Regions from separate parts of the Kitasatospora sp. NEAU-CNBT7 genome, predicted to be linked through region 1. Evidence: riboswitches for the same ligand, from Rfam matches in the RefSeq annotation. Region 1 holds a riboswitch; the other holds the start of a gene.
The links. Region 1 has a riboswitch for S-adenosylmethionine ahead of AC2TEW_RS34370 (aminotransferase class V-fold PLP-dependent enzyme). Riboswitches for the same ligand answer to the same signal wherever they lie in the genome.

Region 1 (5,715 bases):
TCCGGCCGGCGGCCAGCGACCTGATCAGCTGGTTACTTGATCAGGTAGATGGTCGCGAACAGGCCGATCCACACGACGTCGACGAAGTGCCAGTAGTACGACACCACGATCGCGGCGGTGGCCTGCTCGTGCGTGAACCGCTTGGCTGCGTACGTCCGTCCCAGGACCAGCAGGAAGGCGATCAGACCACCCGTCACGTGCAGACCGTGGAAGCCGGTGGTGAGGTAGAACACCGTGCCGTACGGGTCGGAGGAGAGCGAGAGCCCGTCCTTCTTCACCAGCTCGGTGTACTCGAAGATCTGACCACCGATGAAGATCGCGCCCATCACGAAGGTGATGGTGAACCACGAGCGGAGCTTCTTCACGTCACCGCGCTCGGCGGCGAAGACGCCGAGCTGGCAGGTGAGGGAGGAGAGCACCAGGATCGTGGTGTTCACCGAGGAGAACGGGACGTTGAGGGCGCTCGCCTTCTCGGTCCAGAACTCCGAGCCCTTGACCGAGCGGAGCGTGAAGTACATCGCGAACAGGGCCGCGAAGAACATCAGCTCCGAGCTCAGCCAGACAATGGTTCCGACGCTGACCAGGTTCGGCCTGTTGACCGCTCCGTGCGCGTGTCCGGTTTCTGTTGCTGTTGCTGTCGCCACGACGGACATTATGTCGGTCCCTTATTCCGTCTTCACGTCGGGGGGTCTCCCTCGGAGTGTCCGGTGCGTGCGGTATGCCCCGATGGGCTCGGCCGGGCGGGGCGCGGGTGCCGCTCGCTGGGCATTGTCCGATTTCTGACGGTTGTTCGGTGGGCCCCGGACGGGTCCGGCCACCCGTCTGCTCCGCGTGTCCCCCGCCGCGCCCGGGCCGGCGGGGGTGTAGCGGCAGAGCCGTCCGGGTGGTCCGCGGCGGAGGGGGTGACACAGGTACACCCGGGAGAGTGAGTGCCGCGCGCGGCGGCTTGAGCGAGATCGCGTCAGGGGCTCACCACGACGGGTGGGCCGGAGTAGCATCCGGGGTGAACGTGGTCCGGATCACACCGGCCGCGCTGAGCCGACACGCACGACACCTATTAATGGGGACGAGCACCCGGGAGCAGGGCCCATGGCGCACACGACCGACGAGACGCTCACCGTTCTCGTCTACAGCGACGACCGCAACACCCGCGAGCAGGTGACCCTGGCACTCGGCCGCCGGCCCGCCGCCGACCTCCCGGAGATCGAGTACCTGGAGTGCGCGACCACCCCGGCGGTGCTGCGCGCCCTGGAGAAGGGCGGGGTCGACCTCTGCGTGCTGGACGGCGAGGCGGTGCCGGCCGGCGGGCTCGGCCTCGGCCGGCAGCTGAAGGACGAGATCTACGGCTGCCCGCCGGTGCTGGTGGTGATCGGACGCCCGCAGGACGCCTGGCTGGCCGCCTGGAGCCGGGCCGACGCCGCCGTCTCGCACCCGGTGGACCCGGTGGCGCTGGCCGAGGCCGCGGCGACCCTGCTGCGGGCCCGGGTGGCCCGGCGCACCCCCGCCCACCACTGATCCGGCGGGCTCCGCCCCGACCGGTCGTCTCACCAGGAGAGAAGCCGTCCGGACATTCCGGCGCGGGCGCCGCGCCGCTCGCTAGGCTGGCTCCGACCCGATGACGACGTACCGATCGAGAGCTGGAGTCAGCCATGGTGAACGTGCACCCTGCGAACGGCGGCGACGACCCCGCGCAGGTGGTCCGCACCTGGCCGGACGTCCTGAGCGCGCTGCTGAAGGGGGAGGACCTCGGCCAGGCCGACGCGGCCTGGGCGATGGACCGGATCATGACCGGCGAGGCCACCCCGGTCCAGGTGGCCGGCTTCATGGTGGCCCTGCGGGCCAAGGGTGAGACGGTCGACGAGGTCTCCGGCCTGGTCGACGCGATGTACGCGCACGCCGAGCCGCTGCACATCCCCGGCCCGGCGGTGGACATCGTCGGCACCGGCGGCGACCGGGCCAAGACCGTCAACATCTCCACCATGTCGGCGATCGTCGCGGCGGCCGCCGGGGCCAAGGTGGTCAAGCACGGCAACCGGGCCGCCTCCTCCGCCAGCGGCTCCTCGGACGTGCTGGAGCGGCTCGGCATCCGGCTCGACCTGAGCGCCCGCCGGGTCGCCGAGGTGGCCGAGGAGACCGGTCTGACCTTCTGCTTCGCGGCCAAGTTCCACCCCGCGATGCGGCACGCCGCCCAGGCCCGCCGCGACCTCGGCGTGCCGACCGCGTTCAACATCCTCGGCCCGCTCACCAACCCGGCCAAGGTCACCGCGCACGCCATCGGCTGCTTCGACACCCGGCTGGCCGGGCTGATCGCCGGCGTACTGGCCCGCCGCGGCTCCACCGCCCTGGTCTTCCGCGGTGACGACGGCCTGGACGAGCTGACCATCTCCACCACCTCCCGGATCTGGCTGGTCAGCGACGGCCAGGTGACCGTGAGCGGCTTCGACCCGCGGGACGTCGGGATCGAGCCGGTCGGCCTGGAGGCGCTGCGCGGCGGCGACCCCGAGTACAACGCCGCCGTGGTCCGGCGGCTGCTGGCCGGCGAGCGCGGCCCGGTCCGCGACGCGGTCCTGCTGAACGCCGCCGCCGCGCTGGTCGCGCTGGACCTGACCGGTGCGCCGCTGGCCGAGCAGCTGGCCGCCGGCATGGAGCGGACCGCCGCCGCGATCGACTCCGGCGCCGCCGAGGCGACCCTCAAGCGCTGGGTCGAGGCGACCACCCGCGGCTGACCGCCCACCGGCGAGGGGCCCGTGCTGCCACGGCATCGCGGGCCCCTCGCGCCGTCCGGATGCCGGAACGGTGTTTGACCACTCTCCGGAAGCTGGCCTAGAGTCCGTGCCAGGTCATGAGTGACAGCGACAAGCCCCAGCTTGCTGTCCGGCAACCCTCCGTCCGTGGCGGGGTGCCCTGGGTGAGGACCGGGCCACTCGGCGATCCGTCCGCGTGGCAAGCGCGGACTTCCGGCATCGCACTCCCGGGGTCCTTTCCCCAGGAGGAGTGCATCCCGTGACCCTTTCCACCGACCTCTGCGCCACCGGCCTCACCACCCCGCTCGCCGTCCTCGGCCACGACGTCCAGGTCCCGCTGGTCAGCGGCGAGAAGGTCACCTACGCCGCGCTCGACTACGCCGCCAGCGCCCCCTCCCTGCAGCGGGTCTGGGACGACGTCGCCGCCTACGCCCCCTACTACGGCAGCGTGCACCGCGGCGCCGGCTACCTGTCGCAGCTGTCCACCGACCTGTTCGAGCAGAGCCGCCGCACCGTCGCCGACTTCCTCGACCTGCGCGAGGGCGACCAGGTGGTCTTCACCCGGGCCACCACCGACTCGCTCAACCTGCTGGCCGCCGCCGTGCCGGCCGGCACCCGGGTGTTCGCCTTCGAGACCGAGCACCACGCCTCCCTGCTGCCCTGGCGCCGGGCCGGGATCACCGTCGGCTACCTGCGGGCACCGCGCTCGCACGCCGAGGCGGTCGCCGCGCTGGAGGCCGCGCTCGCCGAGGCGGGCGACGGTCCGAAGCTGCTCTGCGTCACCGGCGCCTCCAACGTCACCGGCGAGCTGTGGCCGGTCGCCGAGCTCACCGAGGTCGCCCACCGCCACGGCGCGCGGGTCGTGCTGGACGCCGCCCAGCTCGCCCCGCACCACCGGGTCTCGGTCCGCGACCTGGACGTCGACTGGATCGCGTTCTCCGGCCACAAGCTGTACGCGCCGTTCGGCGCCGGGGTGCTGGCCGGCCGCAGCGACTGGCTGGACGCGGCCGAGCCGTACCTGGCCGGCGGCGGCGCCAGCCGGACCGTCGCCCGCGAGGTGGACGGTTCGGTGGCCGTCGAGTGGCACTCGGGCCCGTCCCGGCACGAGGCCGGCTCGCCCAACGTGATCGGCGCCTACGCCATCGCCTCCGCCTGCCGGGCGCTCACCGAGGCCGGGTTCGACGCGCTGCAGGCCCGCGAGGAGCAGCTGATCGAGCGGCTCAAGGCCGGGCTGGCCGGGATCCCCGAGGTCAAGGTGCTCAGCCTGTTCGGGACGGACGCCACCCGGGTCGGCGTGCTCTCGTTCGTGGTGGAGGGCTGGAACAGCTCGCACTTCTCGGCCGCGCTCTCCGCCGAGTACGGGATCGGGGTGCGGGACGGCCTGTTCTGCGCGCACCCGCTGGTGCGGACCCTGCTGGGCGGGCAGGAGGCGGCGCCGTCGGAGTGCGGCGCCCCCGAGGCCTCACTGCCCGGCGAGCGCAGCCTCAACGCGATCCGGGTCAGCTTCGGCGCCGGCACCCCGGACGAGCACCTGGAGCGCTTCCTCGGCGCCGTCCGCGAACTGGTCGCCGACGGCGCCCGGTGGACCTACCGCAACGAGGGCGGCCGCTGCGTCGCCGACACCCGCCGGGCCTGAGACCGCCGGGCGGGCGTGCCCGGCCTACTCCAGGCCGAGCGCGAACGCGGCCTCCAGGTCGTGCTGGGAGTAGGTGCGGAAGGCGATGTGGGTCTCCGTGTGCTCCACCCCGGGGACCTTGTTGACCTGGCCGGGGATCACCTCGGCCAGGTCCTCGTGCTGCCGGACCCGCACCATGGCCACCAGGTCGTAGCTGCCGGTGACCGAGTAGACCTCGCTGACGCCCTCGATCGCGGCGATCGCCTCGGCGATCTCGGGGATCCGGTCGACGCTGGTCTTGATGAGGACGATCGCGGTGATCACGCTGGGCTCCTGTGTGAGGGGACGGGCCCAGCGTATCCGCCGTCAGGTGGGGCGTCTGCTGCCCCGCGCACACCCGGCCCAGGCGAACAGCCACCCGGCCGAGAACCCGATCACGTGCACCAGGTACGCCACCCCGGAACCGCCCGCCCGCACCGACCACCACTGCAGCGCGAACCACAGGCCCAGCACCGCCCAGGCCGGGAACCGCAGCGGCAGGAACAGCAGCACCGGCACCAGCGTGGTGACCCGTGCCCGCGGGAACAGCCGCAGGTAGGCGCCGAGCACCCCGGCGATCGCCCCGGAGGCCCCGACCAGGGCCCGGACCCCGTCCGGGGACCCGGCCTCGGCGAGCGCGTAGCCGTAGGTGGCCAGGTAGCCGACCGCCAGGTAGCAGAGCAGGAAGCGGATCCGGCCGAGCCGCTCCTCCACCCCCGGCCCGAAGACGAACAGGAACAGCATGTTGCCCACCAGGTGCAGCCAGCCCGCGTGCACGAACAGCGAGGTCAGCACCGACAGCGCCGGGCTCTTGCCGGGGTCGGGCAGCAGCGTGCAGCCGTCCGTCGCGGGCGGCAGGGCGGTCAGCTGACCGGCGGTCAGCGGGTGCCGCCCGATCAGCTCGGCCGGGACGGCGCCCCAGCGCTGCTCGTACCGCTGCTCGGCGCAGACCCGGTCGGTGCCGGTGCCGTAGGCCGGGTTGAGGCCGAAGCTCGGGCCGAGCAGCAGGACCACGGCGCTCAGCGCGATCAGGCCGAAGGTGACCAGCGGCGGGCGGGTGGCCGCGGCGGCCGGCGGCGGGGGCGCCTGGTCGAGTACGGGAAGGACCATCCGGGGAGCATTCCTCGCCGGGCCGCCCGCGACACCGGCGGCTACTGCGAGCGGGTGAGTGCGGGTTCCGAGACCGGTGGCGGGCCGCGGGGGCCCAGGCAATAGGCTGGTGCGCCCGGAACCGGATCATCCGAGAGGACCGCCGATGAGCATCGCCGCCCCCACCGCCGAGACCCGCTGGCGCTGCACCCTGTGCGGCAACCTGAC
Region 2 (5,715 bases), on a different contig from region 1:
GGGTGCCCGCGACGGACGGCCCTGCGAGCGGGGGTCCTGTCCCCTACCGCTCCCGGGGGGCCTCACCGACCCGATCCGTTGTCACTCTCATGCTGTGAGTGCTAACGCCAATGATTAGCACTCTCGGGTGGCGAGTGCAAGCCCGTTCGCGGGGTGTCCCGACATGGCGGCAGGCCCGCACGGGGATGCCGTACGGGCCTGCTGCCGTTGATCTGTGGCCGCCAGCTCGTTGACCGAGCCGAGGTTCCGCAGGTCGAAGAGGTCACGCAACCAGCGCGCGGACCATGTCCGCCTGCGGACCCTTCTGCCCCTGGGAGATCTCGAACTCGACCCGCTGGCCCTCTTCGAGGGTGCGGTAGCCGTCCATCTGGATCGCGCTGTAGTGGACGAAGACGTCCGCACCACCGTCGACCGCGATGAAGCCGTAGCCCTTCTCGGCGTTGAACCACTTGACGGTGCCCTGAGCCATTCCGAACTCCCCTTGTGCTGTGCTGGCCCTTCACGGACCCGCACGGTGCGGGTCCAGAGGTCTGGAAGGCCGGCCCGGGGAACCCCCCCTGGGCGCAGCCGTGCACGCCGCAGACCACCGCCCGGAGGCCCGCGGAGGGCGACCGGAACGCGGGTGAATGCGTCGACCGCGGCTGAATGTATCCGGACATGCGCCCTCTGCAACAGGCCCAACTTTTGGGCAGAAGCTACGGACCGCAGGGGATATGACGGGATGAAAGCGGCACTTGCGAGCAATTGACGCCGGACATCGCGGACCAATGCCGCAAATTGCCGAAATAATTATGACGGCGGCCTGACAGATCGGCCTCACGTTCGATGCGGCGGGTCTCAACGAGCGGACAGGCGCTGCGTACCCGACCGGCGGGCGGGTACAGGCCCCCTCGAATCGGCCTCGAACACCCCGGTGCCCCGCACTCTATACCCAGCCACATGGGGAAATGTCCGCCGCAAAGGCCGCGGGCCGCCGCCGGGGCGGAATTCGGGGATTCCGGCCCGGCAGCGGCCCGGAGCTGCTGCGTGCGGGTATTCGCGGCCGCGGCCGCCGGGTGCGGGAGGGTCAGCAGCCGCCGGCCACGGCGGGGATGATCGAGACGGCCGCGCCGTCCTTGACCACGGTGTCCAGGCCGCCGTCGAAGCGCACGTCGTCGTCGTTGACGTAGACGTTGACGAAGCGCCGCAGCTGTCCGGCGTCGTCCAGGATCCGGGCGGAGATGCCCGGGTGGTTGTGCTCCAGGTCCTTGACCACCTCGGCCAGGGTGGCGCCCTCGGCGGTGACCTCGGCCCGGCCGTCGGTGTAGGTGCGCAGGATGGTGGGGATGCGGACGGTGGCGCTCATGGGCGGCTACTCCTTGCTGCGGGGTGGGGGGAGGGCTCAGGCGGAGGCGAGACCGGCGGCGCGGAACGACTCCAGGGTCGGCCGGATGGTGGCGGTCAGGCCGGCGTCGGCGACCGCGTCCAGGGTCTTCAGGCCGTCGCCGGTGTTGATCGCGACGGTCTCCTTGGCCGGGTCCAGCTGACCGGTCTCCACCAGCTTCTTCAGCACGCCGACGGTCACCCCGCCCGCGGTCTCGGCGAAGATGCCCTCGGTGCGGGCCAGCAGCCTGATCGCCTCGACCACCTCGGCGTCGGTGACGTCCTCGACGGCGCCGCCGGTGCGGCGGGCGATGTCCAGCACGTACGGGCCGTCGGCCGGGTTGCCGATCGCCAGCGACTTGGCGATGGTGTCCGGCTTGACCGGGCGGATCACGTTGTGGCCGGCCTTGTACGCGGCCGAGACCGGCGAGCAGCCCTCGGCCTGGGCGCCGAAGATCCGGTACGGGCGGTCCTCGACCAGGCCGAGCCGGATCAGCTCCTGCAGCCCCTTGTCGATCTTCGTGAGCTGGGAGCCGGACGCGATCGGGATGACGATCTGCTCCGGCAGCCGCCAGCCGAGCTGCTCGCAGATCTCGTACGCCAGGGTCTTGGAGCCCTCGCCGTAGTAGGGGCGGAGGTTGACGTTGACGAAGCCCCAGCCCTCGCCGGCCGGGTCGCCGATCAGCTCGGAGCAGAAGCGGTTCACGTCGTCGTAGTTGCCCTGGATGCCGACCAGTTCGCCGCCGTACACCCCGGCCATCACGACCTTGCCCTGCTCCAGGTCGTGCGGGATGAACACGCAGGACTTGAAGCCGGCCCGGGCCGCCGCCGCGCCCACCGCGCCGGCCAGGTTGCCGGTCGAGGAGCAGGACAGGGTGGTGAAGTCGAAGGCGCGCGCCGCCTCGATGGCGCAGGCGACCACCCGGTCCTTGAAGGAGTGGGTCGGGTTGCCCGAGTCGTCCTTGACGTGCAGTTGGGCGGTGAAGCCGAGTTCGCGGCCCAGGTTGTCGGCCTTCACCAGCGGCGTCCAGCCCGGGTTCAGGTTCGGCTTGGACGCGACGTCGGCGGGCACCGGCAGCAGCGGGGCGTAGCGCCAGATCGAGGCCGGGCCGGACTCGATCCGCCGGCGCAGTTCCTCGGCCTCGTACGAGCCGAAGTCGTAGGCGATCTCCAGCGGGCCGAAGCACTCGGCGCAGGCGAAGTGCGGGCCGAGCGGGGTGCGGGCGCCGCACTCCCGACAGGACAGCGCGGCGGCGGGGCCGAGGTCGACTGCGGGGGCGGCAACGGGGGTAGCGGTAGCCATGGTGGCGGAGGCCTCTCTCCTCATCTTCCCCGTGGTGCGGGCGCGCCACGGGCCGGAATTGGCACCTGTCCCGCCGGGGCCTCGACCTGACGGTCGCTTCGCCGGACGGGAAGGTTGCCGGGACTTCAACGGGCCGTTCCCTCAGTCCCTCTGGATGAGCAATGTGGCGCGCGGTGTTGCCACCGGCAGCGCGTTTGTGGTCGTGCACAGCGACCCACCCCGACGTGCGAAGGTCGGATCGCATTACCAAGACTGTATCCGAAGGCCCCGGTACCACCTCATGCCGTCCGGTCCCCGAGACGGCGCCGACCATTCCGAGGAGCGAGACCTTGCCCGACCAGCCCCGGCCCGACGTTCAGCCCCAGGTGGCGTCCTGGCTGCGCCGCCGCAGTTGGCGGGCGGCCGACCGACCGGTGGGGACGCTGGTCGCCGCCAAGCGCGCGGCGGGCGCGGCGGGCACCGTCAGCGTGGTGCTGCCGGCCCTGGACGAGGAGCCGACCGTCGGCGAGATCGTGACCACGATCCGCACCGAGCTGATGGAGCGGCTGCCGCTGGTGGACGAGCTGGTGGTGGTGGACTCCGGCTCGGTGGACCGCACCGCCGAGCGGGCCGCCGCCGCCGGGGCGCGGGTGGTGCACCGGGACGACATCCTGCCGCGGCTGCCCGCCGAGCCGGGCAAGGGCGAGGTGCTGTGGCGCTCGCTGCTGGTCACCCGCGGCGAGATCGTCTGCTTCATCGACGCCGACCTGCGCGAGTTCGACCCCGCCTTCGTCACCGGGATCATCGGCCCGCTGCTCACCGACCCGGGGATCCAGCTGGTCAAGGCGATGTACGACCGCCCGCTGGAGACCGCGGGCGCCGTCGTGCCGGCCGGCGGCGGCCGGGTCACCGAGCTGGTCGCCCGGCCGCTGCTCAACCTGCACTGGCCGCAGCTGGCCGGCTTCGTCCAGCCGCTGGGCGGGGAGTACGCGGCCCGCCGCTCGCTGCTGGAGCGGCTGCCCTTCCCGACCGGGTACGGGGTCGAACTGGGCCTGCTGGTGGACGCCCTGGACGCGGTCGGGCTGGACGCGCTGGCGCAGGTCGACGTCGGGGTCCGGCACCACCGCCACCAGGACGGCCAGGCGCTCGGCCGGATGGCCGCCACCATCTACCGCACCGCGCTGGAACGCCTGGACCGCACCCACCGGCTGAAGGCCGAGGACGGCCTGGTGCACCCGATGCTCACCCAGTTCTCCCGCGATCCGGCGACCCGCGACTTCACCGCCCACACCCACCCGGTGGGCGCCGTGGAGCGGCCGCCGGTGCGGACCCTGCCCGAGTACCGGGACCGCCGCGGCTGACCGCCGGGACCGGCCGCCCGCGGCGGCTCGCCGCGTGCTGAGTGGTTTGCACCCGGGGTCGCGCGGCAAGCTTGGCAGTATGGCCGATCACGCGTCCGCACGTTCGAGTCAGCCCGGTGCCGCCCCCATCCTGGTGGCCTCCAACCGCGGCCCGGTGTCCTTCAGCAGCGAGGACGACGGTTCGCTGACCCTGAAGAGAGGCGGTGGCGGCCTGGTCTCGGGCCTGTCCGCGATCGAGGACCCGTCGGCGGTCTGGGTCTGCGCGGCGCTCGGCGAGGCGGACCGGACGGCCGCCCGACAGGCGCCCGACGGCCGGCTGGACCTGGCCGGGCACGACGTCGGCGGACAGGCCGTCCGGATGCTGGACATCGATCCCGGCACCTTCGCCCGCGCGTACAACGGCGTGGCCAACTCCACCCTCTGGTTCGTCCACCACCTGCTCTACGACACCCCGGTCTCGCCCAACTTCGACGACCGCTTCCGCCGCGAGTGGGAGTCCTACACCGCGTACAACACCGCCTTCGCCGAGGCGCTGGCCGCCGAGGCCGCGCCGGGCGCCGCGGTGCTGGTGCAGGACTACCACCTCTCGCTCGCCCCGGCGCTGCTCCGGGCGCTGCGCCCGGACCTGCGGATCGGGCACTTCTCGCACACCCCCTGGGCGCCGCCCGAGTACTACCGGATGCTGCCGGACGACGTCGGGGCGGCCGTGCTGGAGGGCATCCTGGGCGCCGACCGGGCGGGCTTCCTCACCCGCCGCTGGGCGCTGGCCTTCGCCGACTGCTGCGCCGACCTGCTCGGGGCCGGGGTCGACCGGGAGCGGCTGACCGTCACCCACGCGGGCCGCACCACGCGGCTCGGGGTGCACGGCCTCGGCGCCGACGCCGACTTCCTGCGCGAGCGGGCCCACCGGCCGGACGTCGACGCCCGGCTGGCCACCCTGCGGGAGGCGGTGGGCGAGCGCCGGACGATCGTCCGGGTCGACCGGACCGAGCTCAGCAAGAACATCGTCCGCGGCCTGCTCGCCTACCGGCACCTGCTGCGGACCCGGCCCGAGTGGCAGGGCCGGGTGGTGCACATCGCGTTCGCCTACCCGTCCCGGCACGACCTGCCCGAGTACCGCGAGTACACCGCCGCGGTGCAGCGGGTCGCGCACGAGATCAACGACGAGTTCGGCACCCCCGCCTGGCAGCCGCTGATCCTGCACGTCAACGACGACTTCCCGCGCTCGCTGGCGGCCTACCGGCTGGCCGACGTGGCCCTGGTCAACCCGATCCGGGACGGCATGAACCTGGTCGCCAAGGAGATCCCGGTGGTCTCCGACGACGGCTGCGCGCTGGTGCTGTCCCGGGAGGCGGGTGCCTTCGCCGAGCTCGCCGAGGACTCGATCACGGTCAACCCGTACGACGTGATCGCCACCGCCGAGGCGCTGCACCAGGCGCTCACCATGCCGGCCGGGGAGCGCGCGGACCGCACCAAGCGGCTGGCCGCGGCGGCCACCGCGCTGCCCCCGCAGCAGTGGTTCCTGGACCAGCTCAACGCGCTCGGCTGAGCCCGTCCGCGAGGGCGGTGAGCAGCTCCACCACGCCGGCCGGGCCGGGGACCACCAGGTCCGCCCGGTCGGCGAGGGCGCCCACCGGGGCCTCGCCGCCGGTGGTGGCGCTGCACACCAGCAGCCCGGGCAGGCCCTCGCCGCGGCGCCGTTCGACGGCC

Region 2: linked by a shared signal. The riboswitch ahead of thrC (threonine synthase) and the one ahead of AC2TEW_RS34370 (aminotransferase class V-fold PLP-dependent enzyme) in region 1 are both predicted to bind S-adenosylmethionine.

Annotation. Positions count from the first base shown of each region.
Region 1 covers NZ_JBXQQB010000042.1:32,843-38,557, reverse strand. The annotation lists gene ctaE (aa3-type cytochrome oxidase subunit III) at 33-653, opposite strand; gene AC2TEW_RS34380 (hypothetical protein) at 1,090-1,515, shown strand; gene trpD (anthranilate phosphoribosyltransferase) at 1,650-2,726, shown strand; SAM riboswitch class IV at 2,839-2,956, shown strand; gene AC2TEW_RS34370 (aminotransferase class V-fold PLP-dependent enzyme) at 3,004-4,380, shown strand; gene AC2TEW_RS34365 (Lrp/AsnC family transcriptional regulator) at 4,405-4,683, opposite strand; gene AC2TEW_RS34360 (rhomboid family intramembrane serine protease) at 4,726-5,508, opposite strand; gene AC2TEW_RS34355 (hypothetical protein) at 5,654-5,715, shown strand, end outside.
Region 2 covers NZ_JBXQQB010000006.1:286,354-292,068, forward strand. The annotation lists gene AC2TEW_RS11290 (cold-shock protein) at 263-469, opposite strand; gene AC2TEW_RS11295 (ubiquitin-like small modifier protein 1) at 1,067-1,345, opposite strand; gene thrC (threonine synthase) at 1,382-2,665, opposite strand; SAM riboswitch class I at 2,683-2,826, opposite strand; gene AC2TEW_RS11305 (glucosyl-3-phosphoglycerate synthase) at 2,995-4,005, shown strand; gene AC2TEW_RS11310 (alpha,alpha-trehalose-phosphate synthase (UDP-forming)) at 4,085-5,554, shown strand; gene otsB (trehalose-phosphatase) at 5,538-5,715, opposite strand, start outside.